Linked DNA regions of Hymenobacter tibetensis. Each later gene encodes a partner of the first gene's protein in a complex. Links are inferred from orthologs where the notes say so. Each region holds a gene or a part of one and is shown in the gene's direction. Other genes may lie near its edges. The genes, in order: tsaE and tsaD.

The links.
Region 2: the proteins of tsaE (region 1) and tsaD are in contact, whole or in part, in a crystal structure (PDB 6N9A), measured with the Thermotoga maritima proteins. The link is inferred for Hymenobacter tibetensis from one-to-one orthologs. Residues at the interface, in WP_004082108.1 of Thermotoga maritima: Leu37, Gly38, Lys46, Lys57, Val59, Lys60, Ser61, Thr63, Phe64, Thr65, Leu66, Met67, Val69, Pro71, Tyr82, Arg83, Leu84, Asp86, Asp88, Phe89, Asp93, Ile128, Asp130, Glu131, Arg134; in WP_004082750.1 of Thermotoga maritima: Cys10, Asp11, Arg49, His50, Leu82, Gly84, Gly135, Gly136, Glu154, Thr155, Leu156, Asp157, Asp158, Ser159, Glu162, Asp165, Lys166, Arg169, Leu170, Tyr175, Lys213, Thr214, Leu217, Tyr218, Gln221, Arg222, Asn324.

Annotation. Positions count from the first base shown.
Region 1 is NZ_CP094669.1:2,535,249-2,551,095, forward strand. Bases 7,010-9,766 are described here. They hold tsaE (tRNA (adenosine(37)-N6)-threonylcarbamoyltransferase complex ATPase subunit type 1 TsaE), read left to right. Parts: upstream 7,010-8,050; coding sequence 8,051-8,482; downstream 8,483-9,766. Other genes in these bases: MTX78_RS10110 (pyridoxal phosphate-dependent aminotransferase), read right to left, coding at 7,010-7,870; MTX78_RS10120 (alanine dehydrogenase), read left to right, coding at 8,578-9,766. In the rest of the region: MTX78_RS10085 (saccharopine dehydrogenase C-terminal domain-containing protein), read left to right, coding at 1-1,263; MTX78_RS10090 (hypothetical protein), read left to right, coding at 1,335-2,279; MTX78_RS10095 (ATP-binding cassette domain-containing protein), read left to right, coding at 2,272-2,973; MTX78_RS10100 (tRNA1(Val) (adenine(37)-N6)-methyltransferase), read right to left, coding at 3,049-3,765; MTX78_RS10105 (outer membrane beta-barrel protein), read right to left, coding at 3,863-6,307; more of MTX78_RS10110, read right to left, coding at 6,614-7,009; more of MTX78_RS10120, read left to right, coding at 9,767-9,804; MTX78_RS10125 (alpha-1,2-fucosyltransferase), read left to right, coding at 10,016-10,729; MTX78_RS10130 (flavin reductase family protein), read right to left, coding at 10,821-11,732; MTX78_RS10135 (ATP-binding protein), read right to left, coding at 11,931-14,015; MTX78_RS10140 (M28 family peptidase), read left to right, coding at 14,466-15,302; MTX78_RS10145 (DUF2490 domain-containing protein), read left to right, coding at 15,390-15,847. UniProt on the Escherichia coli protein: Required for the formation of a threonylcarbamoyl group on adenosine at position 37 (t(6)A37) in tRNAs that read codons beginning with adenine.
Region 2 is NZ_CP094669.1:4,230,914-4,246,921, reverse strand. What follows is about bases 5,554-8,471. They hold tsaD (tRNA (adenosine(37)-N6)-threonylcarbamoyltransferase complex transferase subunit TsaD), read left to right. Parts: upstream 5,554-6,464; coding sequence 6,465-7,478; downstream 7,479-8,471. Other genes in these bases: MTX78_RS17000 (ArsI/CadI family heavy metal resistance metalloenzyme), read right to left, coding at 8,105-8,471; MTX78_RS17005 (arsenate reductase ArsC), read right to left, coding at 7,566-7,997; MTX78_RS17015 (DUF6138 family protein), read left to right, coding at 5,554-6,355. Outside these bases: MTX78_RS17020 (translocation/assembly module TamB domain-containing protein), read right to left, coding at 2-4,552; more of MTX78_RS17015, read left to right, coding at 5,000-5,553; more of MTX78_RS17000, read right to left, coding at 8,472-8,686; MTX78_RS16995 (ArsR/SmtB family transcription factor), read right to left, coding at 8,717-9,064; MTX78_RS16990 (thioesterase family protein), read left to right, coding at 9,207-9,608; SsrA-binding protein SmpB, read left to right, coding at 9,648-10,121; MTX78_RS16980 (C40 family peptidase), read left to right, coding at 10,294-11,097; MTX78_RS16975 (HNH endonuclease), read left to right, coding at 11,286-11,783; MTX78_RS16970 (glycoside hydrolase family 3 C-terminal domain-containing protein), read left to right, coding at 12,298-14,997; MTX78_RS16965 (alpha/beta fold hydrolase), read right to left, coding at 15,145-16,002.

The DNA of each region.
Region 1 (15,847 bases):
ACCGTCGCCGACGTCAACCCAGCGCATTTGGTGCCCGTGCTGGCCGCTCACACCGAGCACGCCCACGCCTTGTCACTGGACATCCACGACGAAGCACGGCTAGAAGAACTAGTGGAGCAAGCCGACATTGTACTTTCTATGCTTCCGGCTCTGTTTCATGGAGTGGTGGCGCGGGCTTGCGTGAAGCACCGGCGCCACTTGGCCACGGCCAGCTACGTGAGCGAGGAAATACGAGCCCTACACGAAGAGGCACAGACGGCAGGTATCACCCTGCTGATGGAGTGTGGGCTAGACCCCGGCCTCGATCATATGTCGGCTATGGCCGTGATTGAACGCATCCGAAAGCAGGGAGGCCATCTTACATCGTTCCGGTCGTACTGCGGAGGGCTGCTGGCGCCAGATTCGGAAGGCGATAATCCGTGGCGCTACAAGTTCACCTGGAATCCGCGCAACGTGGTGCTGGCTGGCCAAGGAACCGCCAAATACTTACAGAACGGGCGGGCGCGCTTTATTCCGTATCAGCATCTGTTTGCCCGCACTACAGCAGTGGAAGTGCCTAGCTATGGGACATTCGAGGGCTATGCCAACCGCAACTCGCTGAGTTACCGGGAGCCTTATGGCCTCCACGACATTCCTAGTATGCAGCGCGGTACCCTCCGCCGCCCTGGCTATTGTGCTGCTTGGCATGCCTTGGTACGCCTGGGTCTAACAGATGATGTGGTGCGGCTAGGCAATGCGTCCGACCTAACGTGGCGAGAACTACTGGAGGCCTATCTGCCGGTTTCAGTGCCACGGGCAGCCACCGAAACCGAACTGGCTATGCAGTGCGCCGATTACCTGAATCTGCATTTCGCGGGGCCCGAGATGCAGCGTCTGCAATGGCTGGGCATATTTACTGACCGAGTAGTAGGAGTGGCCGATGCTACGCCAGCACAACTGCTAGAGCATCTGCTAACTGAAAAGTGGCAGCTACAACCCCACGACCACGACATGATTGTGATGCAGCATCTGTTTGGCTTCGAGCTAGACGGTCGGCAACACCACCTCACTGCTTCGTTGGTTGTGCTTGGCGATGATGCTACGAATACGGCCATGGCCAAAACCGTCGGCTTGCCACTAGGTATGGCTGTGCGCTTGTTGGCTCGCAATGAATTCACGCACCGGGGCGTTGTCATTCCAACCCACCCTGACTTGTATGAGCCTATTCTGGCAGAACTGGCAGCCGACTACCATATTGAATTTGTAGAGGAAGCGTCTGCGTAGCAAAAGGCGAGTTTCTGCGTTTTGGCTGCCTTCCCACCCAACCAGCCTGTGTACTCGCTTTCATGTATTTGATGAAGTTTTATTTGCTGTTGCGGTGGCGTGTGTTGGTTCGACAACTGGTTGAATTGGGGTGGTGGCGAATCGTGCTGTTAGGCGCTATGGCACTGGTTGCCGTTGGCCGGGGGCTAGTGCTACTCTCTAGTAGTGCTACCGCTGCGCAGTGGGTGGTGCCGCTGCTGGTGTTGCTTATGCTCGTGAGCCAGCACCGCCGCCGCACCGACCTCGGTTTTTTGCACGTAACTGCGCCGAGCTTCCGGCCGTGGCTTGCCACTGAATACGCACTATGGAGCTTGCCCTCGGCGCTGGTATTGTTTGGTTTTGGGCGAGTGGGGGCGGGGTTTCTTACCATTGCCGTGGCTCCGCTTGCCGCCTGGGTTCCGCCCGCCCGCACCCAAACCACGACCCAGCAAAGGCGCAGTATGTTTCGCAGTGAGGCGTTTGAATGGGGGAGTGGCTTCCGGCAGCCCGGAGCCTGGCTGGGGTGGCTGACGCTGGTAGTAGTAGCGGGTTGGTGGCGACAATACGGGCTGGCTCCGGCCCTGGCGCTAGGCGTTTGGGTGCTGTATCTGTCGTCGTTTTATGCCACGCCCGAGCCGTGGACTATGCTGTTGCCCGCACTGCGGCAGCCAGGGACGTGGTTGCGGCGGCGCGTGGCATTGGGGGTGCTGTATTACTCGGCAACAGCTGCGCCATTTGTTTTGCTTATGGGCCTAAGCCAGGCCGGTTGGGGCGGAGCGGCAGTGCTGTGGCTTTGGGGAGCGGTGGTGCTGGGCATGATGGTGCTGGCGCGGTACGCATTCTACCCGCACGCCTTGCTGGTGCGCCTAACCCAGAGCGGAGTGCTGGTTGCCAACTTGCTTTTTGGGCATCCTATTTATCCGGCGCTGCTGTTCGTTGTCTTTTTTGGCCTGATTTGGAAAAGCCGCAAGCAACTTTCTGTTTTCCGCAATGATTGAAATATCCCAGTTGCACAAACGGTTTGGCGACAAGGAAGTGCTGCGCGATGTCAGCCTCACCCTACGTCCGGGTACATTGCACGGCCTTGTTGGAGCCAATGGCGCCGGCAAAACGACGCTCCTCCACTGCCTCTACGGCCTGCACGCCGACTACCGCGGCACCGTGCACGAAACCACAGGACTGCCTATCCGGCCCAATACCGGCCTGTTGCCTTACGAGCCATATTTCTACCCGCGCCTCACGGGCCGCGAGTATCTGGAATTCACGCTGCAAGCCCGCGGCCGCCCCCTAGTGAATTTCGAACCGTGGAACCAGCTCCTTGAACTACCCCTCAACCAGTACGCCGAGGAATATTCGGCGGGCATGAAAAAGAAGCTGGCACTGCTGGCACTGTTAATTCAACCATTTCGCTACCTAATTCTCGACGAGCCTTTCAATGGCCTCGATTTAAACACCAACCTGCTGTTGATGGAGATTCTGCGGCGGTTGCGGGAGCAAGGCACGGGCATCTTGCTTACCTCGCATCTGCTGGGCTCACTTACCGAACTGTGCGACGAACTCACCGTGCTGGCTGACAACACCGTGCGCCGTCGCTACACCGCCGCCGAATTTGGACAGGTGCAGCACGATTTATTGGATGGTTTCTACCAAGAAAAACTAGCCCACGTGCGCATGCTGCTGCCCGATAAGTAGGCTAGTAAATACCACGTTGATGGCCTGCCTGATAAAGCGCTGTAGATAGCAAAAGAGAATAGGTCACACACTTTCTTAGAGGGCCAAGTAAAATGGGCCTAGTAAGGCCTGAAATGCCTGAGAGTACTCGTCGCCTTCTCGCACCAGTAGCTCTTGCGGCGGCATAAGCACTGGCTGCCGTCCGAAGGTGGTAATGTGGCGTAGCAGCTTGCTGTTGGCGCGGTGCCGTAACACCACGCAACCAGCCGGATACAAACCACTGCGCGCAGCTTCCAACTCGAAATGCTGCATTTCGGGCGGGGGCAGCAGCACGGTCAGGTGTCCGCCAGGGGCGAGAAAGTTTGCTGCAAAACCAGCTAGCTCCGCAAACGACAATGTATCAGGAGCCGTGTGGCGGGCGGTGGCCCGGCGAGCATCAGGCGGGCGCAACGAGGAACGAAAGAAGGGCGGATTGCAGAGGATGTGGTGGAAAAGAGCCGGCTTGGTGGCCGCGAAGGCCGCTAGGGACTGTGGATGTACGACCAGGCGTCTAGCCCAAGGACTAGCGTCGAAGTTGGCCTGCGCTTGAGTTGCAGCGTCTTCGTCCACTTCCACCGCCTCTATTTGTGCTTGCTGATTGCGTTGAGCGGCCATCAAAGCCAGCAGGCCGGTTCCCGTACCAATATCCAAGATGCGTTGCGCACCTGCTATGTTGGCTAGTGCGCCCAGCACGCAGGCGTCGGTGCTGACTTTCATGGCGCATTGCGCCTGCTCTACCCGAAACTGTTTGAACTGGAAATAGGTGTTGGCCATAGAGGTAGGTGGGCGCCAGAGCAGCTGAGGCGAAAAGCGCTACTTGCGCAGCCACTACTACCACGCCATTTGTTCACCGCCATGCCAGCGGGCAACCTTATTGCCCCGCAGCGCGGCGCTTCTCATCTTCTGCAGCCGTAGTGCGTTTGCGAGTGGGGGCCACTTCGCTGCTGCCAAACCGGTACGCAAACGACGCGGTAACGACGCGGGTGTCCTGCGTGGCGCGTTGGTTTTCAACAAGCGGAACGTAGCGGGAAGTGGACCGCACCGGTGCCGTGTAGAAAAGGTCGGTGGCATTCAAGCGCAAGGTACCCCGGCCATCCAGCAGAGTTTTTTGCACGCCGACACCAACTTGCCCACGGGAGCGAACAATCTGGAAGGCGTACTGCTCTCGGGAATTGTAGGTAGCGTTTAAGTCGGCCGACCACGTCTTGGTGATAGTGAACGAGTTGTTGGCGCTTAAAATGGCACCTACCCGGCCTGGCAGCGTGGTAGCCCCCTCGAATTTGCCAGTGAAATAGATGTAGAACAATTCGGCATCAGTGTACACTTGCCACCATTTGGTGAGCGTTAGGGGCGCCGCCAGCGTGAAGGCGTAATAATGTTCGGCACTCAAATTTGCGTTCGTCAGTCGTACCAAGCTGTTGGCATCAAGCTGATACACGTCTACAATCGGGTTGCTGGTATACGCATAGCTGAGGCCCGTAGTAAGCTTACGGAATGTATGCGTCAGTTCAGTATTGTAGCTGGTTTGTGGCCGCAAATACGGGTTGCCGGCCCGGTAGGAGGTAGGGTCAACGTAGAATCGGAACGGATTGAACTGGTTGTAGGTGGGCCGATTCAGGCGGCGGCTCAGCGAAATACCCATCTCATGAGTTTCGGAAATGGTACGCCGCACGCTTAAGTTGGGGAAGAGCTGCAAATAATTGCGGTCGAAATTCTCGTTGCCGATGGTTTGACGGCCGATAGCCAGCGTATGCTCGGCTCGCAAGCCCGCTGCTATTGTTAGGCGAGGCCGTGTCCGCGTCAGGTTAACGTATGCTGCCTTGATATCTTCCTTATATCGAAACCCATTCGACTGGTTGACGTCCAGCGTGGTGATGTCGTCAATCGTATTAAAGAAGATAATGTCGTTGTTGGAGCGCACCCAACTGGCTTTAACGCCAGCCTCGGCCCGCACACCGTTCGGCAGGGGCCGTATATAATCCGCCTTCACCGATTGAATGGTGAGTGTTCCTTGCTGGTCACCCGTGAGCAGGCGTGGGCTCAGCTGCGGCGAAAGGAAGGCGGTAGCCAAAGACAAGTCACGGTCAGTACCGAAGCGCGCTATATCGGCGTCAGCCGTCAGTTCCGGTGTGCCGCTGGAATCGGGGCGAAACGTGTGGCGGAATGTTAGGTTGCCAGCCACATTAGGGGTCTGAAGCTCGCTTATCGTCCGGGAAGTGTATTGCAGCGTTTCCTGGCCGAGAGCATCATAGAATACAGATGAGTTTTGGCCATCTACGGGGAGGCGGCTTGCCAAGCCACTCAGCACAGCGCCCACCGACGTCTTTTCACCGACCGTATAATCAAGGCCCGTCCGCCAAGTATGCGATTCTAAATCTAGGCGGCGTTTGTTGTATTGAGTGCTGCGTGAAGTAACTATTTCGTCTTGGTAATACGTCCGGTCGAAGGCTAGATTTTGAAAGCCATTACGCTTGGTATACGCATAGGTGCCATACACATTCAGTGCCTTCTGCTGATGATTGAACGACACACCTGAACTCAGCTTGCCGTATTTCCCGCGCCCATAGCTAAGGTTAGCGTTACCATTGTTGCCTTGGCGCTGGTCTTTCTTGAGATTGATGGCAATAACCCCAGCGGTGCCCTGGGCATCATACTTTGCCGACGGGTTGGTAATAAGCTCGATGCTACGGACCTGCTCAGCCGGTAAAGAGCGCAGCAAATTCGCTAGCTCCCCCCCAGTTAGCGGCACTCGCTTGCCATCAAGCAATACGAGCAAGCCTTTGCGGCCCCGTAAGCTGATATTTTCGCCGGCATCCACTGCCACTCCTGGGGCACGTTCGAGTACATTAAGCACGGAGTTGCCACTCGACAAAATGCTGCTCTCTACATTCACCACAGTGCGGTCGGGCAGGCGTTCAAACAGTGGTTTCTGGGCCGTTATGGTTACCTCTTTAAGCTGCACGGCGCTCGGGGCCAGTGTAAGCTTCAGGGGCGCTACTGGAGCAGAAACATCCACCGGGCCAGCCCAACTGCGGGTATAGCCCAACTGCGCCACCGATATCAGGTAGACGCCTAGCGCAGTTGGTTCCAACTGAAACCGGCCTTCCACATCGCTGAATTCGGTTTTCACTGCCACCGAATCCGCGCTCCGATGTAGCGTTACGGTGGCTCCCTCTACTGCGGTGCCAGTGCTAGTATAGACAGCACCCGTTACCGGCACGGGACGTACCTGAGCTGCTAGCGGCAAAACTGGCAGCAACAGCACTACCAGCAAACGTAAAAACTTATCTGGCAAGCCAGTGAAATCGAAAAGCATGGGCACTTCCGTTGAATGAAAAGCGGAGCGTGCAAAGGGCGTGTGGTAGAGCACAAAACCTAGAACTCTGTGCTTCAATAGGGAATAGATATAGTGCAGTGTACTGGTTCAGCTGTACTATTATCAATAACAACACAGCCGAAAAAGTGGAGGAAAGATAGCCATATTATCACTGAAACGGTGTAGCAACAGATAAGAAACGCAAAAAAAGCGGCTTTTAGGCCTATATTCTTCTTTTCCGCTTTCTTGAAAAACAAGCCCCACCCAGCTACTAGATGAGGCTTGTCGTGAACAAGGAGCAGAGACTTAACGAAGGGCTTCCAACGCCGTCCGAAGCCGTGGTAAAGCAGCCTCAATAGACTCAAACGATGCTCCCCCAACCGACATCCGGAACCAAGGCGACGTATCGGAAGTACCAAAGGCACTGAATGGCACCAGGGCCAACCGGGCCTCGTTGATGAGGTAAAAAGTCAGGTCCTTGGTGGTTGCCAGTACCTGCCCGGCCGGGGTAGTTTTGCCTAATACATCCAACCGAGCAGTCAGGTAGATGGCTCCCATCGGCACCATCGAATCAACGGGCAGGCCCTGGCTTTTCAACTCCTGCAAGCCTTCATGCAGGGTATCAAGGCTGCGCTGAAGCTTGGCTTTGAACTGTGTGGTGAAATCATCGACAGCCGCAGCTTGGGGCAGGTATTTGGCAGTGGCTACCTGCTCTGCTTTCGGGGCCCAGGCCCCAACATGGCCCAGAATGGACTTCATTTTGTCGATTACCACAGCTGGCCCAAATGCATACCCTACCCGTACCCCGGTGGCAGCCAAGCACTTCGAAATACCATCGATATAGACGACGTAGTCGCGTAGCTCAGGGCGTAGGTTAACAGGGTCGAAATGCTGGGTATCACCAAAGGTCAGCATCCAGTAAATCTGGTCGTAAAGCAGGTACAGCGGCTTCTCGCCGGGCTGGCGGCGCTGATTTTCAGCTACTACCAAGTCGCAGATCTCCAGCAAGTTCTCGCGCGAAAATACCGTGCCCGTGGGGTTGAGCGGGGAGCACAACGCTAGGAGTGTGGCACCCGGCAAGTGCGGAGCTAGTTCGGCAGCCGTGGGCATGAAGTTGTTTTCGGGCCGGGTTTCTACCATCACTGGCTCGGCGCCGGAAAGATGGCAGTAGTGGTTGTTGTTCCAACTGGGTACCGGAAACACCACTCGGTCGCCGGGGTCGATGAGGGCGAGGTACGTGGCATATATAAGCGGCCGCGAGCCACCAGCAACTAGCACATCGTTGGGCGCATATTCCAGCCCCAACCGCTGTTTGGTAAACGTGGTAGCTGCTTCGCGCAGTGCCGCCATGCCGTTGGCGGGCGGATAATTGGTGTTGCCCGCCTGGTAGGCGTCGGTGATTTCGGCCTGTAGTTCCGCCGGAATTGGGTAAAAAGCTGGGTCAAAGTCGCCGATGGTGAGGTTGCAAATCTGCTCTCCCTTGCGAATCATGTCGTTTACTTCGTTGCCTATTTTGATGATTTCGGAGCCGATCAGGCTCCCTGCCATTCGCGAGACTTGCATGAGTAAAGGTGTTTTGGTCGGCCAAATATAGAGCCTGGTATGCACAGCAACAGGAAAGTGCGGGGCTTCGGTTCTTGTTTCAACTACTAAGTGGGGTAGGAGTTATCAAGCAAATCAGCCTGAGTGCCCTCATAAGAAACGGGCATTGCGTAAACTTGCGCCTTCAACACCCACTGTATCATGTCTGCTCCGTTGCTCGAATTTGCTGTACCTGGCCTAGGGGCATTACCCGCTGTTGCAGCGCAAGTGGCCAAAGCCATCCGGGGGTATTCTATCGTTTGCTTTGAAGGCGAGATGGGCGCGGGCAAGACAACGTTCATCAAAGCCTTGTGCGAAGAACTGGGCGTGCAAGAGGAAGTCAGCAGTCCTACTTTTGCCCTTGTCAACGAGTACCGCGACGCTCACAACAAGCCCATCTATCACTTCGACTTCTACCGCCTCAACAATCCGCGCGAAGCCGAGGACATTGGCGCGTTGGAGTACTTTGATTCTGGCTATCTTTGCCTGATAGAGTGGCCCAGCCGTATCGAGCCGCTGTTGCCCTCAAATCGTCTCCTTATTCAACTCACCGTCACTGGCGATGAGTCGAGAGAATTAAAGATTACGAATTAGAAATTACGAATTGTCTGTGCGGCGCTGTAGTCAGAGGTTGTGATGGATGATACCCCCAATTTTTAATTTTTAATTCTCAATTTTTAACCGATAAAATGCCCGAAGCAGTACCCCCCGGATTTGAGTCTCTGGCTGCGAGCCGCGCTTATTTCACCCAGGAATCAATGCTGGCCGTGGACACACGGAAGCGGAAGCTGTTTATTGGGCTGCCGCGCGAGACCTCGCTTCAGGAAAACCGCATCTGCCTCACGCCGGAGGCAGTCAAGCATCTTATTGAGGAAGGCCACGAAGTAGTGATGGAGAGCGGTGCGGGGGAACCTAGCAAATACTCCGACCACGACTATTCAGAAGCGGGGGCTACCATTGCCTACTCCCAGAAGGAGGTCTACGAAGCCGACCTCATCCTGAAAGTGGCCCCGCCTACCCAAGACGAAATCGAATTTTTAAAAGCTAACCAGACGCTAATTTCGGCGTTGCAGTTTGGTACGCTCACGGCGGAATACGTCATGGCCCTCACCCGAAAAAAGGTGAATGCTATCAGCTTTGAGTTGATCAAAGACCCCTCCGGCGCGCGGCCGGTCGTACGGGCCATGAGCGAAATTGCGGGTTCCACCGTCATGCTGATTGCGGCGGAATATTTGGCCCGCTCCAACGAAGGAAAAGGCATCATTTTGGGCGGTATTACTGGTGTCCCTCCGTCGCAGGTTGTGATTTTGGGCGCCGGTACGGTAGCCGAATACGCGGCTCGGGCCGCCACCGGTCTGGGCGCCGAAGTGAAGGTCTTCGACAACCACATCTACAAGCTGCGCCGCCTCAAGCAGAACCTTGGCACCCAACTCTACACCAGCACCCTCGACACCTTTGCCCTTAGCCAGCAAATTCGTCGCGCCGACGTAGTGATTGGGGCCCTTAATGCCGAAGAAGGCCGCGTGCCGTTCATGGTACCCGAGAGCATGGTGGCCAACATGGCGCCCGGTTCGGTCATTATCGATGTAAGCATTGACCAAGGCGGCTGCTTCGAAACCAGCGAGATGACCACGCACAACAAGCCGGTCTTCCGCAAATACGACGTTATTCATTATTGCGTGCCCAACATTGCCAGCCGCGTGCCTCGCACTGCAACCAATGCGTTAAGCAACATTTTCACCCCGATCCTGCAAGAAATCAGCCAGCACGGCGGCATCAATGAGGTGTTGTTCACCAATGAGCATTTCCGCTCGGGCGTATACGTGTACAAAGGCTCCCTCACCAACGCTACTATTGCTAAGCGCTTCAACATGCGCTACAAGGAGTTGAGCTTAATGATTGCCGTACGGAATTAATACAGCTCGATTAATACAGCGCGCTGATTTCCGGAGAGAGACGAGCTGGAATATAAAAGTGATAAAACATTCCTATTGAAATTACTTATACAAACGTTTTGTAATGTTGATTTTGCTGAACTCATATGGGCAGAGGAGTAATAATCTTTTCCAACATGTTCATTTAGATTCGTTCTGTAGAAATAATGGAATCTATTTTTATAATAAATTTGTGCATGATTTAACTAGTGATTATCCGAATTTAAAGAAGTCTATTAGTGGCCATATGATAGATTTATGCATGGATATAAAATTACCACAAATAGCAAATAAATTAAAACTTACTAAATATATTGAGTTCCGAGATATAAGACAGAATGTCCATTATCAAGATACTATCTTAAAGCATAAGCTAGTGTCTTGTGATGGCTGGTTTTTCAGAAGTATCGAAACGGTTGCTAAGTACCAAGAGTTTTACAAATGGCTTTTTATGCCTAATGTAGACCAGCAATACTTAGATAGTACTTATCTTAAAAAAGCAGACCCACGTGAAGTAGTTGTGGGTGTTCATATTCGTAGAGGTGATTATAAGGACCACGAAAATGGGCGATTCTTTTTTTCTGATGAAGTTTATCTGCGTTTCTTATTGCAGCTTCGTGATATTTTATCTGCACATAATCGTCCTCACAGATTTCTGCTGTTTAGTAACGATCCAGAATTAGATATCGAACTTTATAAGGGCCAGTTAAGCTGTGTATCTATGTCGAATAATTCTGCTTTAGCTGATCAATATTTGATGTCAAAATGCGATTATCTAATTGGTCCACCAAGTACATTTTCAGGCTGGGCTAATTATATTGGGGGCGTTCCTTACTATCATATACAGGATGCAACTGCTACCATAGGGCTGGATGATTTTATATCTGCACCCTATATAACGGCATAGCTTACACAGCGGGATGCGCAGGCCCGTCAACAACGCTACATGAAATGTAGCTTGTGTTGCCTAGTGTGCGGAGTAGTGTTCATGAGGGAATTTAAGTCTTTGCGAGCAGAAACACCTTCCACGCCTCCAGCAACTTTCCTTCCTCCAAAATTTTCTTGCCAAGCTGCATAAGTTGCTGCCGCTGCTCGGTGGGGTTGCCGAAGTATTGTTGTAGTAAGGCGCTAACCAGCGGGTTTTGCTTGAACTCCTGCACCTGCTCGGGCGTGGGTATGGCTTGCTGTTCGATGTTGCCTAGGCGGCCCAGGTTATTGCCCGTGAGGATATCCGATGTGCGAATGTGCTCGGGTAGTTGGTCGATGCCGATGCCTTGGTTGCGGTTGGGTTTAGGCACCGTGAACAGGCTTTCCGGAGTTACGCGGCTGTACCAGTCGCCGGCGAGGCGGGCCACGGCGTCGAACTTATGCGGGTCGATGCCGGGGCCGGAATCCAACAGGATACTCTCGCGGAAGTGAGCCTGTACCACCCGGCAAATCACGAGGTTGCCACCGCCGTTGGAGTCGCCAATGGCAATAATCTGCTCGACCACGCACTCTAGCGAAACCGGTGCCTCGGCCACCCGTGGCGGCCGCACTTTGTCGGAGGCCAGTTCAGTTAAGCCAGCTTTTACAAATTCATTCACCCCCCGCTCATACTCGGTGCTGGCCAACGACATTTGCTCGACTAGTGCATAGTCGCAGATGTTGACCACGCATTCAGCCACCTCGCGCACATTGAAGAGGGTGTGCTTCCGCGTGTTGTCGCGTACGCGGTTGGCGGGGGAGAAGATCAACGTGGGCGGATTGGAACTGAACACGTTGAAAAACGAGTAGGGGCTCAAATTCACTTCACCTGCCGCTGAAACGGTGCTTACAAACGCTACGGGGCGGGGTGCCACGGCACTTAGCAGAAATTGGTGCCATTCCGGCCCCGGTAACGTACCTGGCGTAATCGTGCGAAAAGACATAGAAGCTACTAGCTGGTACTAGTTGTGAAACGGAACAGAAACGGCAGGCAATACGCTGCTTACGAATCCGGACGGTGGCGTACCGCCGTCTGGCCAATACTTGTGCAAGCCGTGCCAGCATGGATAGCTATAGCTCGATGGCCGAGGAGTTCTGAGTGCAAAGCAGGTACTGGTTTGGACGTAGAGTTGAGGAGGAAATCAGTTAGTCCAGGCAGCGGGAACAGGAGGCTTGCCTTGCAGGGGTAAGGTGATGATAAATTCGGTGTATTCGCCGGGCTGGCTGGTGACTTCCAGTGTGCCGCCGTGGCTGCGCGTGATGATATCATAGCTAACCCATAACCCAAGGCCAAGCCCTTCGCCGTCGGGTTTGGTGGTGAAAAAGCGCTGAAAGATGTCGGCAATACCTTCTTCGGCTATGCCAGGGCCATTGTCGCGCACCCTGATTTCGGCGTGGTCCCCACGGTGATGGGTGCTAAGCGTAATCTGGGGTACGTATTCTTCATCAGTGGCTTGGCGCTGGCGCTGATGCACACCGTGGAAAGCAGTAGTGAACAAGCTAACCAACACCCGGCCCAACTCTTGCCGAACCACCGACACTTCAGGGAGCGTTTCGTCGGGGTGCGAAAACAGGGCGGCGTTGAAGTGGCGGTTTTTGATGCGTAAGTCGTGGTAGGTGAGGCGCATGTATTCGTTGGCCAGCACGTTGAGGTTGGTGGCCTGGCGCTGAGCCGGACCCGTGCTGGAGTAGTCGAGCATGCTGCTCACAAAGCCCTCTGCCTGCTTGCTGTGCAGCACAATCTTGGACTGGTACTGGCTTAGGTTCTGGAACATATCATCGATAATCTGCTGATCATCAATGGGCAGTGGTACTTTAGCTAACTCTTCGCGCAATTCCTGACACAGCCCCACGCTGATAGCCGCAAAGTTTTTCACGCTGCTCATCGGGTTTTTGAGCTCGTGCGCTACACCCGCCATCAATTCGCCTAACGAAGCCATTTTCTCGCGCAGTACCAACTGGCTCTGAGTGGTGCGCAGTTGCTGGACGATACTAGCCAGCGTGTCTCGTTGTTTGGTTAGTTCTTCTTTCTGCTGACCGATCTGCTGATTTAACTGCTGTAGGCGCTGGTTGGCCCGCTGTTGATGCCAGTTGTGGCGCCACAAGAATAGAGCTATCAGAAGAAGAATGCCCAGGCCTACCCATAGCACGTACGTACGGACTGTGGCCGTGAACTGAGCATTTTCGGCTTCCAGTTGCTGCAAGCGCTGCTGCTCCTGGAAACCAATGGCATCAAGCTGTTTGATGCGCTGCGGATTGTGCAAGCTATCCTGCGCGGTGAGCATGATGCTCATGTATTTCAAGGTGCTATCGTCTTGGCCGCGGGCCCGAAAGGCATCAGCCAGTAGGGTGCTGGTGCGCAGCACCCCCACTATGAAAGGCAGCGTCTGGCCCACCGCCAATGATTTTCGGGCATAGAAAATGCTGGAATCAGCTTGGTGCCGACGGAAGTAGAGCTCGGCCATGTACTGAAAAGCGCGGCAGCGGCATCGTAAGTCGTTTTCAGGCAGCGCCGCCCGAGCACTCAAGTGATAATGCTGCACAGCCGAGTTCATCATACCCCGCGCTGCTTGCAGCAGCCCTATTTCACGCAGAATGTAGGGCCGGGGGTTGCCCCAGCAGCTCCACCCTGCAGCAGGTGGGGTGCGAGCAAGCGCGTACGCCTGGTGCAAGTAGTAGGACGCCGAGTCGAGTAAGCCCAGCCCTTCGTAGCTGGCACCCATGTTGGTTAGAATGCTGGCTAGCTGCGAAGGATCATTGACACGGGCCTGCTGATACATGGCGCGGGCTTGAAAATAATAGTGCAGCGAAGGTCGAAAATCGTCGAGGGCAAAGTACAGCAGCCCTGTTTGGTTGAAGGTGCGGGACTTGCCTTCAAGGTCGTTGCTTTGCTGGTTGAGCTGTAGGGCCTGCAGATTCAGGCGTAACGCTTCGGGTAGGTTACCACGCTCGGAATACAAGATGGCCAACCGTGAAAGGCACCGGCCTTCGCCCTTGTGGTAGCCGATGCGCCGAGCAAGCCGCAAGCCCTGCTGGGCGTACTTCTGCACCGAATCGAAATGGGAGTAGCGGTAGGTTGCGCTCAGGTTGGCTAACAGCAGCACCCGGCTGGTGTCGGTGGTGGTCCGGGCTAACTCCTGCTCTAAGGCTGCTGTTTGTGGGCTCTGGCCTACCGCTCGTACAACCGGCAGTACAAGCAGAAGCCAGAAAAGTAATCGTGAAATCATACCGAAAGGTAAGAATAGGAAACAAGCTATTTAGCTGTCTTTACACTGGAGCTTCTGCCTCTAAAAGAAGCAAGGCAGGAAGAGGGATGTAGGGGAGGCGGCGGGCAACAAATACCCGTAAAGTAGCTAATATCTCGGCAGTAATGCGTGAAAGAGAGCAAGGCTACAATTCTGGAGTGCCCATGCAGTGGTTAACGCCTTGGTACGTAACGTGTGGCAGATTGCAGGGGAGAGGCCTAGTGCTCTAAGTGGTTAGTTACGCATGCTACCTATAGTAGGCAGCAAGAAAGCAAAAGGCGCTAGTAGAAGCGGCGAACCGCACTATCTTGTGGCTTTCTGTATGACCGTTATTCTATGTATTGGCGTTTCTATTGTTCTCTGGTTCTTGTCGTGTTGGCTGCTGTTGGGGCGTGTGCGCAACCGTCTGCCTCTAGTGCTGATACCGTGCGTTTGCGCCGTCACTTGCTCACGCTTGTTGGCACCCCGCAACCCCGTAACTACCTGCACCCAGCCAGCCTCAACCAGGCCGGCGAGTACATCTTGCAACAATTGCAAGCGGCTGGTGCACGTACCGCTGAGCAGCCATATGAGGTAAAAGGCCAACTGTACCGCAACCTGATTGGGAGTTTCGGCCCCGAAGCCGGCCCCCGCCTCATTATTGGGGCGCATTATGATGTATGCGGCGAGCAGCCCGGCACCGACGATAACGGGAGTGGCGTAGCTGCTTTGTTGGAGCTGGCCCGCCTGTTAGGCCAGCAGCCAAGCCTGCCTTACCGAATTGATTTGGTGGCATACACGTTGGAAGAGCCTCCTTTTTTTCGGACTCCGCACATGGGTAGCTACGTTCACGCCCAATCATTGCATGCGGCGGGAGTGCCCGTACGAGGCATGATAGCGCTGGAAATGCTGGGCTATTACGATGACCGGAAAGGCAGCCAGCGCTATCCGTTCAGCCCATTAAAGCTGATTTTTGGTAGCCGGGGAAACTACGTGACCGTCGCGCAGAAATTTGGCAACGGGCGCTTCGGCCGGCAGTTTGCTCGGCGCTACCGGGCAGCGGCCGCACTGCCCGTAAAACGGTTCAAGGCACCTGCCTGGCTGCCTGGTATCGACTTCTCCGACCACCTCAACTATTGGCAGTTCAACTACTCGGCAGTGCTCCTCACCGACACCGCCTTCTACCGTAATCAGCACTACCATGAGCCCACTGATACGCTCGACCGGCTGGATATGCGCCGGTTGGGACTGTCGGTGGATGCTGTGTTGGCGGTGTTGCTCCATCCCTGAAGTAAGACGAAAGCCCAACTACAGGTCCGGAGTGGCGTATGGGAAGCCAAGCGCGCATCATTTGCTGCCGCTTCCTTCCCCGAGTTCATGATAAAATTGCCGCTCGTAATTGGGCTTTATTTGCTAACTGCCACCGGATTTGGGCAAGCCCTGCCGCGCTTGCTTGACCATAATGCCCTGGGCTGGACGGTGTACTCCGGCGACCACCAAGTCAGTAAGAGGTGGACAATCCATACTGAATATCAGCTGCGGCGGGTGAAGCTTCTAGGCACGCAGCAGCAGCACCTAGCACGGCTAGGAGTAGGGCACAAGCTCACGGACCGGGTGACGGTAAGCGGAGGGTACACCTACTTTCAAACGCACGAATACGGCCGCTATCCTACCGTAGTGGGCAAGCCCCAGCCCGAGCAGCGGCTCTATCAGGACGTAACGCTGGCAGATGAAGTAGGGCGCCTGCAACTCTCGCAACGCCTGCGCCTAGAACAACGCTGGCTGGGCCAACGAGCCGCTGAAGGCACCGGCAACGTGCAAGACTGGGAGTATCA
Region 2 (16,008 bases), 1.7 Mb from region 1 along the record:
CCTATAAGGTGGTCCGTGGGTCGTCGTCCACGTTTAGGACTTCGCGGGCTTTGCGGGCGTTGGTTTCGCGGCGACGCAGGTGTTTGCGGGCAAATAGCTCGGTTATGGAATCGAACTGCTCGGTGTGAAGCAGGGAGATGCCCGCCCGGGCCTGGTTTTGGTTGGTGAGGCCACTGTAGTCGCGGGGAGTGGTTTCGTACCGCAGCTTAGCTCGGAATTTACCGTCGGCTCGCAATGCATATTCCAAGCTCAAATCCCCGATAACCGACGTGTTGGCACCAGTCAACGTGGTGCCATTGGCTGTCGTGACCACGCCACCGTTGTTGAAGCCACCTTCGCGCGTAACGCGCAGCCGGCCGTTCAGGAACGAATAGCTCAGGCGCACCTGCAAGGCCTGAAGCTGTTCGGCCGATAAGCCGCTGAAGTTGAAGCTGATTTCCAGATTGGGGTCTAGCTGCGACGTAAGAGCCCCGAGCTGCGTGGAAATAATTTGCCCCAAGCTGTTGCCCAAGGCGTTGTCTTGCCCCCGGAACGAAGTAACCGACGACAACGAGCCTACCTGTGCCAGTTGCCGGAACACTACCAAGCTAAATACTTGTCGGTTTAGCTCCTGCTCGTCGTTGCGCAGCGACGACAGAAACGGCGCTAAGTCGCCTTCCAGTGACGAGGGAATGTCATTGAACTCCAGGTTTAGCTTGATAGCCGGCAGCAACAGTGGCCCCGTCAGGTTCATGACCGCCGTGACGGGCACTACCGCCGTATTGCCAGGCAGCGCCGGCGCCAGCGACGTACGTTGCGTGTAGGCTGCCGTCACGTTCATCTCGCCGGCCAGCGGGTCGCCGTTCCAGACAATGGTGCCGCCGGGCCGCACCACAAACTCCTTGTTAACAAGGCCCTGCAACGTGAAATTGTAAGCGCCTCGCACAATCTCAATTTGCCCACTCATATTGAAGTCGCCGCGCGTATCAATGTTCAGGCGCAGCCGCCCAGCCGCCGTTCCCCGGATAACGTCGCCCGTGCTTTCATCGAGCAGAATCTCGACGTAAGCATCGGGGGTCACCTCCAGGTTCATGTTCAGCCGGATACCCGAAAGGTCTATCTTCTCCTGCACCCCGATGGGCACGGGTGTGCGGGCCGTGTCGAGCAAGTTGCGGTTCACGAAGCGGATATAGCTGGCCTGCTCGGCCTTGGCTGCGTTGTCAAGCGGCAAGGAGAGGCGTGTGCCAGGGTCGGAGCGGGCTTGCACGTTCACCACGAGATTGTTGGAAGGACCATCGACGCGGGCCGTGCCGGTGGCGTAGGCCGTGCCGAAGTACAGCTGGTTGTCTTTGCGGGTGGTATTGAGCACCAGTAGCTTGCGAAACGAAGCATCTAGGTCCAGCCGCATATTCTTAAATCCGTCGTGCAGAATGTCGCCGGTGATGGTGCCAGCATTGCCCAGCGGGTCACGCATCCGAATGTCGCGGAGCGCAATCCGGTCCTCGGCAAACCGAATCCGGTCAGAGAACGTGTAGGTGGTATTTAAATAAATAAAGGTGAGCTGGCCCTCCTTTACATCTAGCGTTCCGGTCAGGTGCGGCCCGTCGAAACGGCCGGCTAGCCGTAGCGTGCCTTCGGCCGTGCCACCCAGGTCACGGAATATGGTTTTAAGGAAAGGCTCGGCCAGCTTAACGGGGGCATTATCCAGCACGCCGGTTAGGTTGAGCTGGTCGGTGGGGTGGTTAGGGGCAATGGTGCCGGCCACGCGCACGGCCCGCGCACCGTTGCGAAGCACATCCATGTCCACCAGGATCTGCTCGGCGTTGTTGTCCCAGCTGCTTTTCCCCGTCACGTCGCCAATCAGTACATTATCCAGCTTCAGCGAATCCACCGTGAGGGTGGAGTTGATAGCCAGCGGGCCATACACGCCGCTTAGCGTGCCTTCGGCATTCACGCGGCCGGTCATGTTTTGGTTGGTGAGGGAGTTAAGCGTTGCTAGCTCCATGTCCTTCACCAGCAGTTTCAGCTCCTTGCTGGCATCCTGCGAAACAAAGCCTTGTGCACTAATGCTTTGGAGGCCATTGCTGAGCGTCAGATTCTGAATGTCAATTTCTCGGCCCTTGTTGGAGAATACCACGGCATTGTCTTGCGCAATAGTCCAATCCTTGCCTAACAAGTTCACGCCCGACTGCCGGAACACCACCTGCACTGCATCGGGTAGAAACGACAGGGCGCCGTTTATCTGGGCCCGGTTGGTGGAATTGGACTGGATAAGTGCAGTCGAGAAGTTGATGCGCTCCTGGTCCCACACGCCCTCCACGTAGAACCGCTCGGTCTTGCCTAGGGCCGGGAGTACTTGGCGCTCTGAGGTGATGCTGGCCTGCGCCAACACCTCGGGCTGGTACGGCAGCTTGGAGGTGGTGAAATCGAAAGCTGTGCGGTAGGTGCGGATGCTGTCAATCTGGAGAGTGTCGAAACTGCCGCCAAGCTGGAAAATAGAGGTTTGGCCGTTGCGGAATGAACCATCAATACGCGAGTAGTTGGAAATCTTTAGGCCCGGCATGAACAGCTGCAATGCTGGATTAGGCTTCTTCAGATACAAGTCCAGTGCAATAGCGTATTCCCGAATCGGCACCTGGCGCTTGCGGCGGTAGTAGGTGGCAATAGCAGCGTCGTTGCTCTCGAAATTCAAAGCGTATTCCGTAAGCAGCACCTGGGAGCTTCGAATCACTTCGGTGTAGTTGAAGTTGCCGGTGGCTATCAGGTTAAGCGCTTCGGAACGGACCGTGAGTTGGCGTTGCCCGGCGGTGCGTGCACTGATTACATCAAACGTATCCAGCGCTACGGTGCGGCCCGCGTAGCCAAGGCGTGTGTTGCGCAGAATAATGCGGCCCAGTAAATCGTCGAGGCGCAACCCCCGGAACTTCACGTCGGCAGTGGTAGCTACCGTTACGCTTTGCTTGGTTAAACCCAAGGCGCGCAAGTCGGCCCGACGCACCCGAGCCCGCACATCAAACGCTTGCGTGGCTTTATTCAGATCCACCGTGCCGGTGGCATCGAATTGGAGGCTGGGGTCGTTGGCAGCAATGCGGCCTGTAAACGACTCGCGGCTGAAGCGCCCGTCGGTGGTGATGTTGCGGTAGCGGTAGCCGTTCAGCCAGATACGCTGCACCGTGGCCCGGGCCGTCAGGCGGGCACCTTCCGGCGTGAACCCGACGCCCTGCACCCGCCCGCTCATCGTAACGTCGCGCACCGTCTTCTCTTGTCCTAGCAGCTTGCCTAGTTGAAAATTGGTGGTTTGGATGTCGCCTTCATAAGATGAGAAGCGCGGGTCGGTCTTGAACTTCAGATTGACGTCGGACACCACCGAACCGAGTGCCGTATCAAAACTGCCATTGGCTACGAAGTCGTTATAAAAGCCCAGGAACTGCCCTTTCAGCTGCACCACGCCCAGCCGCTGCACGTACGGCCAGCCCGAGGCCGGAATGTAGCGCCGGATGTCGCGCCCATCAACCACGGAGGGTTGTAGCTTCATTTCCACGAAGCTTTCCTTGAAATTGGGAAGCCCTTCCACCCCAATATTGCCCACCACGTGCGTGTTCTTGCCGTAACGGATGTCCAGATTCTTGGTATGGAAGTCCCGAACGTAGCCGGTAGCCTCCCCCGACAAAAGCACGGTTTCCTTTAAGTCGCGCACCGACTGTTGGGGGGCAAACTGGGCAATGTCGTCGGAGTAGAGGCGCGAGGGCTGTAGCCGCGCCACCACCCGCACCGAGTCATTGAAGTCGGTGAAGTTGAGGAAGTGCGCGTACTCGAATCGGATGTAATCGTGGATTCGGCTGCTGCCCACGCGCAAGTTCAAGCTCGAAAACTCCCAAAACTTGGCGGCGTAGGTCATGTTGGCCGTTAGCTCCCGTAGGCGGGTGCCGGAGGGCGTGTCCACGGTCCGCAGGCCGTTGATTTGAGTGTGAATGGTGTCGCCGCGCAGCCAGATTTCCGATACATCGGCGTAAATGCTGTCGAGCCGCATGTGGGCATAGTCCATGGAGCGGCCATAGTACTCGGCGCGGGGCGTGTTCTCGTTGTCGAGAATGAAGCGGCCGTTGCGCAAGCTCACGGTGCCAATCTTGAAGTCGAAGGGCTTACTGACTTTGGTGGTATCGGAAGGCCCCACCAGCCGCCTAACGGCGCTCAGAAACTGCGACAGATTGGTGGAATCGGGCTGGTCTTTATAGGTTACCAGCGCAAAGCGCGGTTCTTCCAGCGTGAGGTTGCTCACGTGCAGGTGCGACGGGTCGAAGACACTGAATAGGCTGATAGACGCATCGGCCCGGCCAATATTAAACAACTCACCTCCGCGCCGGTCCAGCACTTGCACCCCTTGGAGCAACACCCGCGAAAACGGGCGGATGTCTACCCGGCCCACCACCACCTTCTGGCCTAACTTGTCGGTCAGGATGTCGGCCGCCTGCTGGGCTAGCCGCGTCTGGACGCTCGGGATGCGCAACGCTACCAACGCCCCCACCACTGCCACTATCACCACCAGCACCAACGCTAGCAGCACTTTTAGCATAACAGAGAGGAAACGGGGCACGGGCGAAACAGGCTAAAGCAGAGCGGAAAAGGCGAAGATACAGGGTTAACCGTTGCGCGGTAGAGCCCGATGGTTGCGCTACCGCTGTGGCAAGAACGATACCACGCAGCCATTGGTTAAGCTTCAGACGGCATTCAGCGCAATCAGTTTAAGCTTTTAAACGAACTTTATGGGAAATTCCGTCTGTCGGGCTACTTGTTCCTGAGTCCTGTTGTTTGGCAGAAACCTCCTGCCACGCAAAAGAAACAACAGTCTTCTTCTTGCAGCCGGCCACCCGCATAGGCCCAACAGGAAAAGCGCTTCAACAAGCGAATACGTAGTGAAGCAGAACGGTATTAGCGGCTAACCTGTATTTCTAGATAGGTTAGGTTTGCGTGCTATACATTGGCAAAAGCACCAGGTACAGACCGACGAGAGCTATCCATTATGAACATCGACTACATCACCGAAGTAGAGGGAAACGAAGCTGTGCTGGATAAATATGTGGAAGCCGTATTTGCTCAGACCTGCAAGCCTGCCAAGATCTATCCATTTCCTTACCAAGTGCCCGGTGAGGAGAACTGCTTGGATAGTCCGTTGATAAAATACTTTCTTCAGCAACAACCTTTTGTGTTGGAAAGAGCCGTTGAGTTTTTTGAAAAGCTTCGGAAGATCGACAAGAAAGGGTTCAATGGTATTTATTTTCCGCTCGATAAATGGGTAGAAGCCACTATCAAAAAGCCTTTCTTCTATAACGAGAATGAAGGCGATAAATGGACCAGAGTTGTACTGTTAAAGCTTAGGCCTGATGCAGATCCTACTACGGCTTCTCCCGACCATATAAAGTTCATGTGTTATTTGGCAGTTTGCCACCTCAAGTACGGCCCGAGTTATGCCAGCGTAATGGCAAATCGGTATTTTCAAATGGCCACTGATTTGGGGTCGGATGAGGTGGCCAAGCTGAAGAAGTTTGGTAGTGGCGAACTACCCAAAGAGCTAACCGAGTACAAAGACGGCTACGTGAGCTGCGTTGCTAACGATGCCTTTGGCACTATCAAGGTAACGGTGAAAGAAGAAGTGGCCGAAAGCTACCAGCGGGTTTTTCACTTCATCAATCGACTGCTGCAAACCAGTTTTCCTAGGAGCTATTCCATCGAGTTCAGCAGCAAGCAGAAAGCTTGGCTGCCTATCAAAGGGCTGCCAAAGAAGGGTGTACACGCGTTGTTTGCCAATGCCGTGAGCTACGAGAGCGTGCATCCGCTACTGGTGGAGTATGCTCACCTCGCCATGAGGACCAACGAATGGTACACTAACATCGACAGCGAAGAATGTGCTATGCCATCCACCTTCGCCGTGTTTGCCTTGGGCCTGACAAGCGACGCGTACTTCGGGTTGGTGAAGCAGTACATGAAGACCGTGGACAAAGAACACCAGGAAATACAAGTGAAATTCACACCCGCCTTCGTCGAGAAATTTGTCATTACTCAGGAAAGCCTGCCTGTTTTCATGAGCTGCCTGTTATCGACGCAGGAGCATAAGCACTATAAGTTGTTTGCCGAGCAATTTCAGGACGCGGAGAAACTAACAATGCTGCTAACTTTCAAAGCTACTTTCGCGCAGTATCTAGTAGACTATCTTGAAAACGAGGACGGCGAGGAAGTGGCAGATTACCTGTGGGAATCGGTGCTGCATGCCATTTTTGGCCCCGTACACAAATACCCCAAACTGTTGAGCAGCGTCGGTGAGACGTTGCGCCCACTCTATGCCGAGCTGTTCGAGAAAATAGAAATAGAAAGTGAGTAGCCGCTGCTACAACATTTAGCCGTTGTCTGTTCTGATTACAACTTGCCGCGCAAACCGCCTTTGCAACGAGTAGTGCCTCCAGTGCCTGCTTCAATTTACTTTTCTCTGTATGCCTACCATTCTCGCCATCGAATCCTCTTGCGACGATACTTCCGCTGCCGTCATGGTAGACGGTGAAATCCGCTCCAACGTGGTGGCCACGCAGCAAGTCCACGAGCAATACGGCGGTGTGGTGCCCGAATTAGCCTCGCGTGCCCACCAGCAACATCTGATTCCAGTTGTGACGGCTGCGTTGCACAAAGCCGGCGTTGCTAAGCAAGACCTGGATGCCGTGGCCTTTACGCAGGGGCCAGGCTTGCTCGGTTCCTTGCTGGTAGGCGGCATGTTTGCCAAAACCTTTGCTCTGGCCCTGGGCAAGCCACTCATCGCCGTCAATCACATGCGGGCGCATATCCTGGCGCATTTCATTGAGGAACCGCGACCCGAATTTCCGTTTCTGTGTCTGACGGTCAGTGGGGGGCATACCCAACTGGTGATTGTGCGCGGCGCGCTGGATATGGAAATCATCGGCCAAACTATTGACGATGCCGCGGGAGAAGCGTTCGACAAAACGGCGAAGCTTCTCGGTCTGCCGTATCCCGGCGGGCCGCACCTCGACAAGCTGGCCCGTCAGGGCAACCCCACGCGCTTTCCGTTTCCCATCGGGACCATGCCGGGCTACGATTTCAGCTTCAGCGGCTTGAAAACGGCCGTTATGTATTTCCTGCGCCAGCAAACGGCCAAAGACCCTGCGTTCATCCAAGACAACCTGCCCGACCTCTGCGCCAGCATCCAGTATACCATCATTCAAACGTTGCTGCGGCAGCTTCGTCGCGCCGCCGCCGACCATCACCTCACCCAGATAGCCTTAGCCGGTGGGGTGGCTGCTAACTCCGGCCTACGCCAGGCCCTGCACGATGAAGCGGCCAGCCAAAACTGGCAAGTGTTTATTCCCGACTTCCAGTTCTGCACCGACAACGCGGGCATGGTGGCCATGACGGCGCAGTTTCAATACCAAGCCGGCGACTTCGCCAATCAACTCGTTAGCTCCGACCCACGGCTAAAACTAACTTCTGGTTCGTAGCATAGGTCTGAACCGGCCAATGAATAGTAGCCGGTCTGGGCCAGAGCACTGACAAGAAGGGAGAAGCCGGAGGGTGTTTCAATTCGGTTAGGTGGTGGCAAATTGCGCCCGTACAAAGTCACGAGCATAGTCTTTCACCTGGTCGCGGACTGAGCGGAATTCCTGCATCACTTCTTCTTCAGTGCCCGTTGCTTTGGCGGGGTCGGGGAAGTTGTGATGCAGTTTTTGCGCGGATGAAGGAAAGGCGGGGCACACTTCGTTGGCGTGGTCACAGACAGTGAGCACGAAATCAAACGGTACAGCCGAGTACTCGTCTACGTGGTTGCTGGTGTGGTGAGAGATATTCACGCCATCCTCGGCCATCACCTGTACTGCCCTGGGGTTGAGGCCATGGACTTCCACCCCTGCGCTGTACACGGTAGCCCGGCCTGCGAGTTGTTGCTGGAGGTAGCCGTGTAGCAATTGGCTACGACAGGAATTACCGGTGCAGAGCACCAGGATATTTGAGGTAGTGGACATCGACTTGAAAACTAAAGCTATGCGAGTAGCCAGACGTGGCTACAAGAGTACCACCCTGCCAGCCGCGCTAATCCGGCCAGTGATTACCTGAAAAATGTGAAACTCAGCTAGCAGCATCCGCCGCCAGGAGCACACGCAGTGGCAGGCGCTATAACCGGAGTAGCCGCTGTTAGCGGAAAAGCCATTGGCGCAGTATCTAGTACGTTTAGTGTAGCTGGTTGCGCCTTGGCGGTTGGGGCAATGCAGCATTGGGTGTTGCTTGCGTCGGCTTGGTCGTACTCTTGCTGATAGCGTGGGTCATTGAACTCGGCATCGGCGTGGAAGTAATATACTTCCCATTCCACACCGTCGGGGTCGTTGACCCAGAATTTGTCTTGTTTGGCGTAGCAGCAGCTAGTACCCATTTCTTCTCGAGCAACCAAGCCGAACTTGTGCGCAACAGCCAATCGTTGCTCCATTTCTTCCACAGTCTCCACCTGAAAGCCAAGGTGCCCGAAGTTGCTTGCCACGCGTTCCGGATTCTCGACGAAAGAGATAATTAAGGAAGGCTTATCCAACACGTATTTGGCGTAGCCGCGGCGGATTTTGGCAGCGGGCTGGCCAAAGAAAGCAGTGTAGAAATTAACTGTGGCGGTTAGGTCGGAGACGTACAGCGAGACGTGCATCCGGGGGAAAACAGCAGGTTCCATAAGTAAAGAGACGTAGGGTAGGAAAACGAATTAGCAGCAAGTAGTACCAGGCGAGCAGGCTTCAACAGCCATGGCCTCGGTGAAAAAGGCACTGAATTGCTGCTGCACTTGGCGAAGCAACTCGGTGTTGAGGCAGTAGCAGACGGTAAGTCCATCAATTTCGCCCCGAATCAATCCTAGGGCTTTCAACTCTTGCAAATGCTGTGAAACCGTCGTGCGAGAGAGAGGCAACTCGGCCGCAATGTCACCGGAAATGCAAGTTTTCTTGGAAGCCAGTAGTTGAATGATGGCCACCCGAGCCGGGTGTGCAAGGGCCTTTGCCACGCGAGCAAGTTGCTGTTGCTCGTCAGTAAAGACTGCGGTTTTGGCGTAGGTCATATAGCAATGATGTATGACGTAAACATACGACATAAAATAAAATGTGCTTACTTCATTTGCTATTTTTTAAGTGCCAACTCTACGTTGACGTTGGCCAAGGCTGCCAACAACTACCTTACTATCTGTCTACCTTATTCAAACCATGAAATTGCTTTTCCAGCCTGGGGATGTTCAGACGTACTCGTTTGTAGTTACAGCGCAGGATTTTGCCGTACTCAACGGAAAGCTGATTCATCCGGTGCTGAGCACGTTTGCGTTGGGGCAGGCGCTGGAGTGGAGCAGTCGGCAGTTTGTGGACCTGATGCTGGAAGAAGGAGAGGCCGGCATTGGCACGATGCTCTTGGTGGAACACCACGCACCGGCCTTCGAAGGAGAAACCGTGGAAATTCAAGCTATTTTTGATGAGTTGAAAGGCGCTGAATTGACTTGCCACGTAAAAGCGTATGTAGGCGAGCGGCTAGTAGCTACCGGCCGTACCGGCCAGCGCATCGTAGATAGTGCTAAGCTACATGCGCGCTTCAACGCACTACGCAAGACTTCCTAGTTCCGCGGCCTGCCCACGGCCAGACAAAATACCCGACCCATCGTGAGTAAAAAAGAAGATACCCCCAAGCGCGTAAACATCCTGAACCGCCGCGCCTCCTACGAATATGCTTTCTTAGCGAAGTATGATGCGGGCATCATGCTGCAAGGCACCGAAATCAAAAGCATTCGGGATGGTAGCGTGCAGATTCAAGACGGTTTCTGCGTGTTCCAACCCGACGGCAGCCTGTGGGTGCATGGCCTGACCATTGCCAAGTACACCGCTGGCACCTACAACAACCACGAGCCAACCCGCCCGCGCAAACTGCTGCTCAACAAGCGTGAGCTAAACCAACTGGCCAACAAAAATCAGGAGCAAGGCCTCACCATCATTCCCATCCGGATGTTCGTTAACGACCGGGGGTTTGCCAAGCTGGAAATTGCGCTAGCCAAAGGCAAGAAGCTGTTCGATAAGCGGGACAGCATCAAAGAAAAAGACCAGAAGCGTGAGCTAGACCGCGCCCGGGACTATTAAATGAACGAGTGAGATGGTGAAACAGTGAGTTTGACGTTCTTTGCTGCTAGATTGCCCGACCACTTTATACGCTTATAATTGAAATGAACTAGTGCGTTAGACGTTTCAGCCGCGCAGTATGCGGAAGTCGAACAGCAAACTCACCAGTTCACCACCTCACCATATTACCACCTTGGAACACGGAATCTGCGCACTGAGCGTTGTGCCGGTACGCGCCGAACCTACGGACAAAGCCGAAATTGTTACCCAATTAGTCTTTGGCGAGTGCTACTCCATCCTGTTAGCGCAGGGACAATGGATACAGATCCGGACTACCGCCGACCAGTACGTGGGCTGGATGGATGTGAAGCAACATACCTCCATAACCACCGACTACTTAGCCGCCTGGCAAGCCCAGGACCACCCGCGTACGTTGGATGTGGTGCAAATCGTAAGCGACCCGGATACCCGCATTCCGGTGCAGCTCGGTTCACGGCTGCCTTTCTTCGATGGGATGACGTTGCGCCTCGGGGAGCGGCAGCTATTCTACAACGGCGCTGCCACCAACCCCCAAAACGGGCACGGGCCGCACGGGCCCCTTGATGCTCGCCTGCGCCTGCTTCAGAAAATGGCGCTCGTGTACCTGAAAGCGCCCTACCTATGGGGTGGCAAAAGTTTGTTTGGCATCGACTGCTCTGGATTGATGCAGCAACTCTACGGCCTCATTGGGGTGCAGCTCCCCCGCGATGCGCGCCAGCAGATCAACCACGGCCAAACGGTGCACTTCGTGGCCCAAACCCAGCCCGGCGACTTGGCTTTCTTTGACAACGCGGAAGGCAACATAGTACACGTTGGGTTACTACTTGACGACCAGCAAATCATCCATGCCAGCGGCGAAGTACGCATCGACCCTCTCGACCACAATGGCATCTTCAACCGCGACCGGCAGAAGTACACCCACAAGCTGCGCCTGATCAAGCGCCTGCTAACCGAATAAGAGCGGTTAGCGCGTAGTGCTGAGGGCATTCAGGCCTCAAGTAGGCTGGTTCTAAATGCGGCAACACCCACTAAAAAACAATCTTTGCCTGCCCACGAGCAAATAGAAACTAAAGTTTCTGGCTATTGTTAATACGCTTAGAATCATCTAGCTTTCGCTGTACCTGATGATTACTCTTACTTAAGCGTATGGATCAAAAAGTCCTAGTTCTGAATGGCGATTACACAGCCATCACGCTGTGCAGTGTGCAGAAGGCATTTGTTTTACTGTTTTTAGAGAAGGCCGAGATGATTGCCAACTCGGAAAACGGCGTGCTACGAACTGTTAGCAAGTCGTATCCCAAGCCCAGCATCATCCGATTGCAGCGCTACGTGCGTGTGCCGTACAAGGGCATTGCCCTAAGCCGCCACAACATCATGAAGCGTGACCATTTCGAGTGTCAATATTGCGGCTCCACCAAAAACCTAACCCTCGACCACGTGTTGCCTCGCTCGCGCGGCGGTGATTCCAGTTGGGGTAACTTGCTTACGGCTTGCTCCCGGTGCAACCATGCCAAAGGGCACCGTACCCCACAGGAGGCCGGCCTTACGATAAGACAGCAGCCGAAGAAACCCACCTTGTCTGGTTTCCTCAAGCTGAGTGCCGGTACCATCGACCATAATTGGCACGCCTATCTAACCAACTAAGCCGGAAGCATTGCTTGCCGGCTTTTTTGTGGCTTTATAGTTTTCCTTGTAAGCACGTTTAGCGGCAGACTACAGCTGTAGGCTCTTCCTCGGATGGAAGCTCCTGTATCTGTAGTCTGCACCTAGGGTGTAAGTGGTGCCCGCAGCAATTCAGCGGTGTAGCGTCCTTCATTCCCCCAACCTCGTTGCGAACAGCTTCATGAATCCCCGTTCCACTGGAAACGGGGATTTTTTATGAGCGTACCTCACCCTCAAATAGGCCACGGTTAAGAGGAAGGATGAGCTGGCAAGTATAGAATCAATATGAGCCGTTCAGCAGGAGCAATGCCACGTGCTTTAGGTGCTGTTTGGAGCGAAGTTTCGGGAGAGCACATACCGCAATCGATTAGATATTTTATTTCTGCTCTACCCGCTTAGGTTTATCTCAGAAACGATTGCACGGCTTTTACTTTAGGGCTTTTCCGAGCGTTCTATAGGCCAGTCGTAAGGACCGGTTGCAGTCAATTCCCCAAGAATGAAGAAACCCATCATCATCCTGTCGTTAGCGGCCCTAGTAGGTGGCCTGTTGAACGTGAGTCAGAAGAGTAGTGCCAATGCCACCCAGAAAGTGGCAAGCAGCAAACCAGAGGACATGCCTTTCCGCAATCCTGATCTGCCCATTGATCAGCGGGTAGATGACCTAGTGGGGCGACTGACCTTGCCGGAAAAAGTATCACAGATGCTGAATGGCTCGCCGGCCGTTGATCGGCTGGGCATTCCGGCGTACAACTGGTGGAACGAGGCGCTGCATGGCGTGGCCCGCACCAGCATGAAAACGACGGTTTTCCCACAGGCAATTGGCATGGCTGCTACCTTCGACAAAGACGCCATGCTGCAAATGGCCACCATCACGTCCGACGAAGCCCGAGCGGTGCACCAGGAGTATGTGCGGCGCGGAGAGCGAGGCATCTACCAAGGCCTCACGTTCTGGACCCCAAACATCAACATCTTCCGCGACCCGCGGTGGGGTAGGGGCCAGGAGACCTACGGGGAGGATCCTTATCTGACAGGTCAGTTGGGGTCGGCGCTGGTGAAAGGATTTCAGGGCGACGACCCGAAGTATTTGAAAATTACGGCCTGCGCCAAGCATTTTGCCGTGCACAGCGGTCCTGAACCTTCGCGCCACGAGTTCAACGCCAAAATCAGCGACTATGACCTGTGGGATACCTACCTGCCTGCGTTCCGCGACCTGATTGTGGACGCCAAAGTAGCCGGCGTGATGTGCGCCTACAACGCGTACGCCAGTCAGCCTTGCTGCGGCAGCGACAAGCTGATGAACGAGATTCTGTACGACAAGTGGAAGTTTAACGGGTACGTCACGTCCGACTGCGACGGCATCAACGACTTCTGGCAACACCACAAAACCGACCCTGACGCTGCTACCGCCGCCGCCAACGCCGTGCTGCACGGCACCGACATAGAGTGCGCTACGGGTAAGCTCTTCACCTATAATTCCTTGCTGGAATCGGTGCAGCGCGGGCTGATAACGGAAAAGCAACTGGACGTGTCGGTGAAGCGGCTCTACAAGATTCGCTTTCAGCTGGGCATGTTCGACCCGGTGGAGCGCGTGAAATACGCGCAGATTCCGATGAGCGTAGTGGAAAGCAAGCCGCATCAGGCCCACGCCCTCAAAATGGCGCACGAGTCGTTGGTGTTGCTCAAAAACGACAAGAACACGTTGCCGCTACGCAAAGACCTCAAAAAGATAGTGGTGCTTGGCCCCAACGCCGACAACGACGCCGTACAACTCGGCAACTACAACGGCTTCCCAACCAACAACGTGACGCCGCTGGAAGGCATCAAGGCCAAACTGGGCACTGGCACCGAGGTGAAGTACATGCAGGGCGTGGACTACGCCAGCAACACAGTGTACGAAGCCTTCGACATCAACAAAAACTTGGTGTCCGACGGCCAGCAAGGCTTCAAAGCCGAGTACTTCACGGGTACCAACCTGGAAGGGAAGCCGGTAGCCACGGCCATCGAAAACGGCCTGGACCGGTACTTGGCCAACACCAAGGTGGAGATTGTGAAAGGGCTGCCGGCCGAGAATATTTCGGCGCGCTACACCACCACGTTCACCCCCGAAAAGTCGGAGGAGCTAGCTTTCCAGATCACCGGCGACGATGGCTACCGCTTGTTCGTAGACAACAAGCTGGTGATTGACAACTGGAAAAGCCGCGGTGTTTCCACCACGCAACACATCATGAAAGTGGAGGCTGGGAAAAGGATGGAACTGAAGATTGAATATTGCCAGACCGACCGCCGCACCATTCTCAAATTCACGGGGGCACATGTGGTACCCATGAACGCCGCCGCTATTCTGAGCGAAGTGAAAGATGCCGATGCTATTGTGTTTGTGGGAGGCATCTCGCCGCGACTGGAAGGCGAGGAAATGAAAGTGGATGTGGAAGGCTTCAGTGGGGGCGACCGAACCAGCATTGCGCTGCCCAAGGTACAAACCGAGCTAATGAAAGTGTTGCACTCCTCAGGCAAACCCGTAGTGTTCGTCATGATGACGGGCAGCGCCATCGGGTGCCCCTGGGAGGCCGCCAACTTGCCAGCCATTGTGAATACGTGGTACGGCGGGCAGTCGGCGGGTACGGCCCTGGCCGACGTGCTGTTCGGTGACTATAATCCGGCTGGCCGCTTGCCCGTGACGTTCTACAAATCGGAAAGCCAACTCCCTCCCTTCGATAACTACGACATGGCGGGCCGTACGTACCGCTACTTCAAGGATACGCCCTTGTTTCCTTTCGGCCACGGCCTGAGCTATACCACCTTTAAGTACAGCAACTTGAAAGTGCTACCAAGCGTGCAAACCGGCAAGCCTGTTGCCGTGAGCGTGGAGGTACAGAACACCGGTAAGCGTCCGGGCGACGAAGTGGTGCAGCTCTATGTGAAACATGTGGGCGCTAAAGGCCGCGTAGCCATTCATGCCCTGGAAGGGTTCGAGCGGCTGCCATTGAAGGCCGGCGAGAAGAAAACAGTGCGTTTTACGCTTACGCCACGGCAACTGGCTATGCTCGATGCCAAAGCACAGCGCATACAGCAGGCAGGCAAGGTCCAGGTGTTCGTTGGGGGCAGCCAGCCCCTAAGCACTGAACTAACCGCTGGGCGCGTATTGAAGGCTGATGTGGCATTGACTGGCTCTGCTTTCGTGGTTGATAAAAATTAATCAGGTGGCATAGCACCCCTCTGGGAGTAGGGTGAGTGATACGCTACTGAAGCCTTAAGAAAGGTGCTACTGTCTCAGCTAAAAAAAGCCCCCGCACTTCTTGAAGTGCGGGGACTTTTTTTAGCTCAGGTGCAAAACCTACTTGCTCTATTTGCTGGCTTCCACCGACGAACCGGTTGCAAATGCGACTAGGTCGCGGTTCAGTTTGTCTTTGTCGGTGATGAAGAGGCCGTGGGGGGCTCCGTCGTACACCACGTAGGTGGCATGCTTCAGGTGCTGGCTCATCCGCTCGCCGCTGTTTTTGATGGGCACGGTTTTGTCGTCTTCGCCATGAATCACAAGCGCTGGCACGCTGATAGCGGCAAGGTCAGAGCGGAAGTCAGTGGTAGCAAACGCAGTGGCGCACTGCACCGTGGCCTGGTGCGAGCCAAGCGAGGCCATACCAAACGACCAGTCGAGCACGGCTTGGCTAACGGGTTTGCTTAGCGCACCCACGCCGTAGAAGTCTTTGCCAAAAGACTGAAGAAAGTCGAACCGGTCTTTGGCAATGTTGGCTTGGATATCGTCGAACACCGACTGAGGCACCCCGTCGGGGTTGTCGTCGGTTTTCAACAGGTAAGGCGTTACTGCAGAAATGAAAGCCACTTTAGCTACTCGGGCTCCGCCGTGGCGGCTCATGTAGCGAGCTACTTCGCCACCGCCCATCGAGAAACCAACCAGCGTTACGTTTTGCAGGTCAAGCGTGTCAAGCACAGCTTTCAAGTCGTCGGCCAGCGTATCGTAGTCGTAGCCTTCGAAAGGCTTAGAGGAGTTTCCGAAACCGCGGCGCGTGTAGGCCACTACGCGCAAGCCGTGTTTGGGCAATTCTCCGAGCTGGTAGGTCCAGGCCTCGTGGCTTTGGGGCCAGCCATGAATCAGTACTACTGTTTGGCCTTGTCCTTGGTCGGTATAATGCAGTTTGATGTCTTCGCCGTTGGCATCTTGGCCGGCTTTGATGTAGCTCATCAGGAA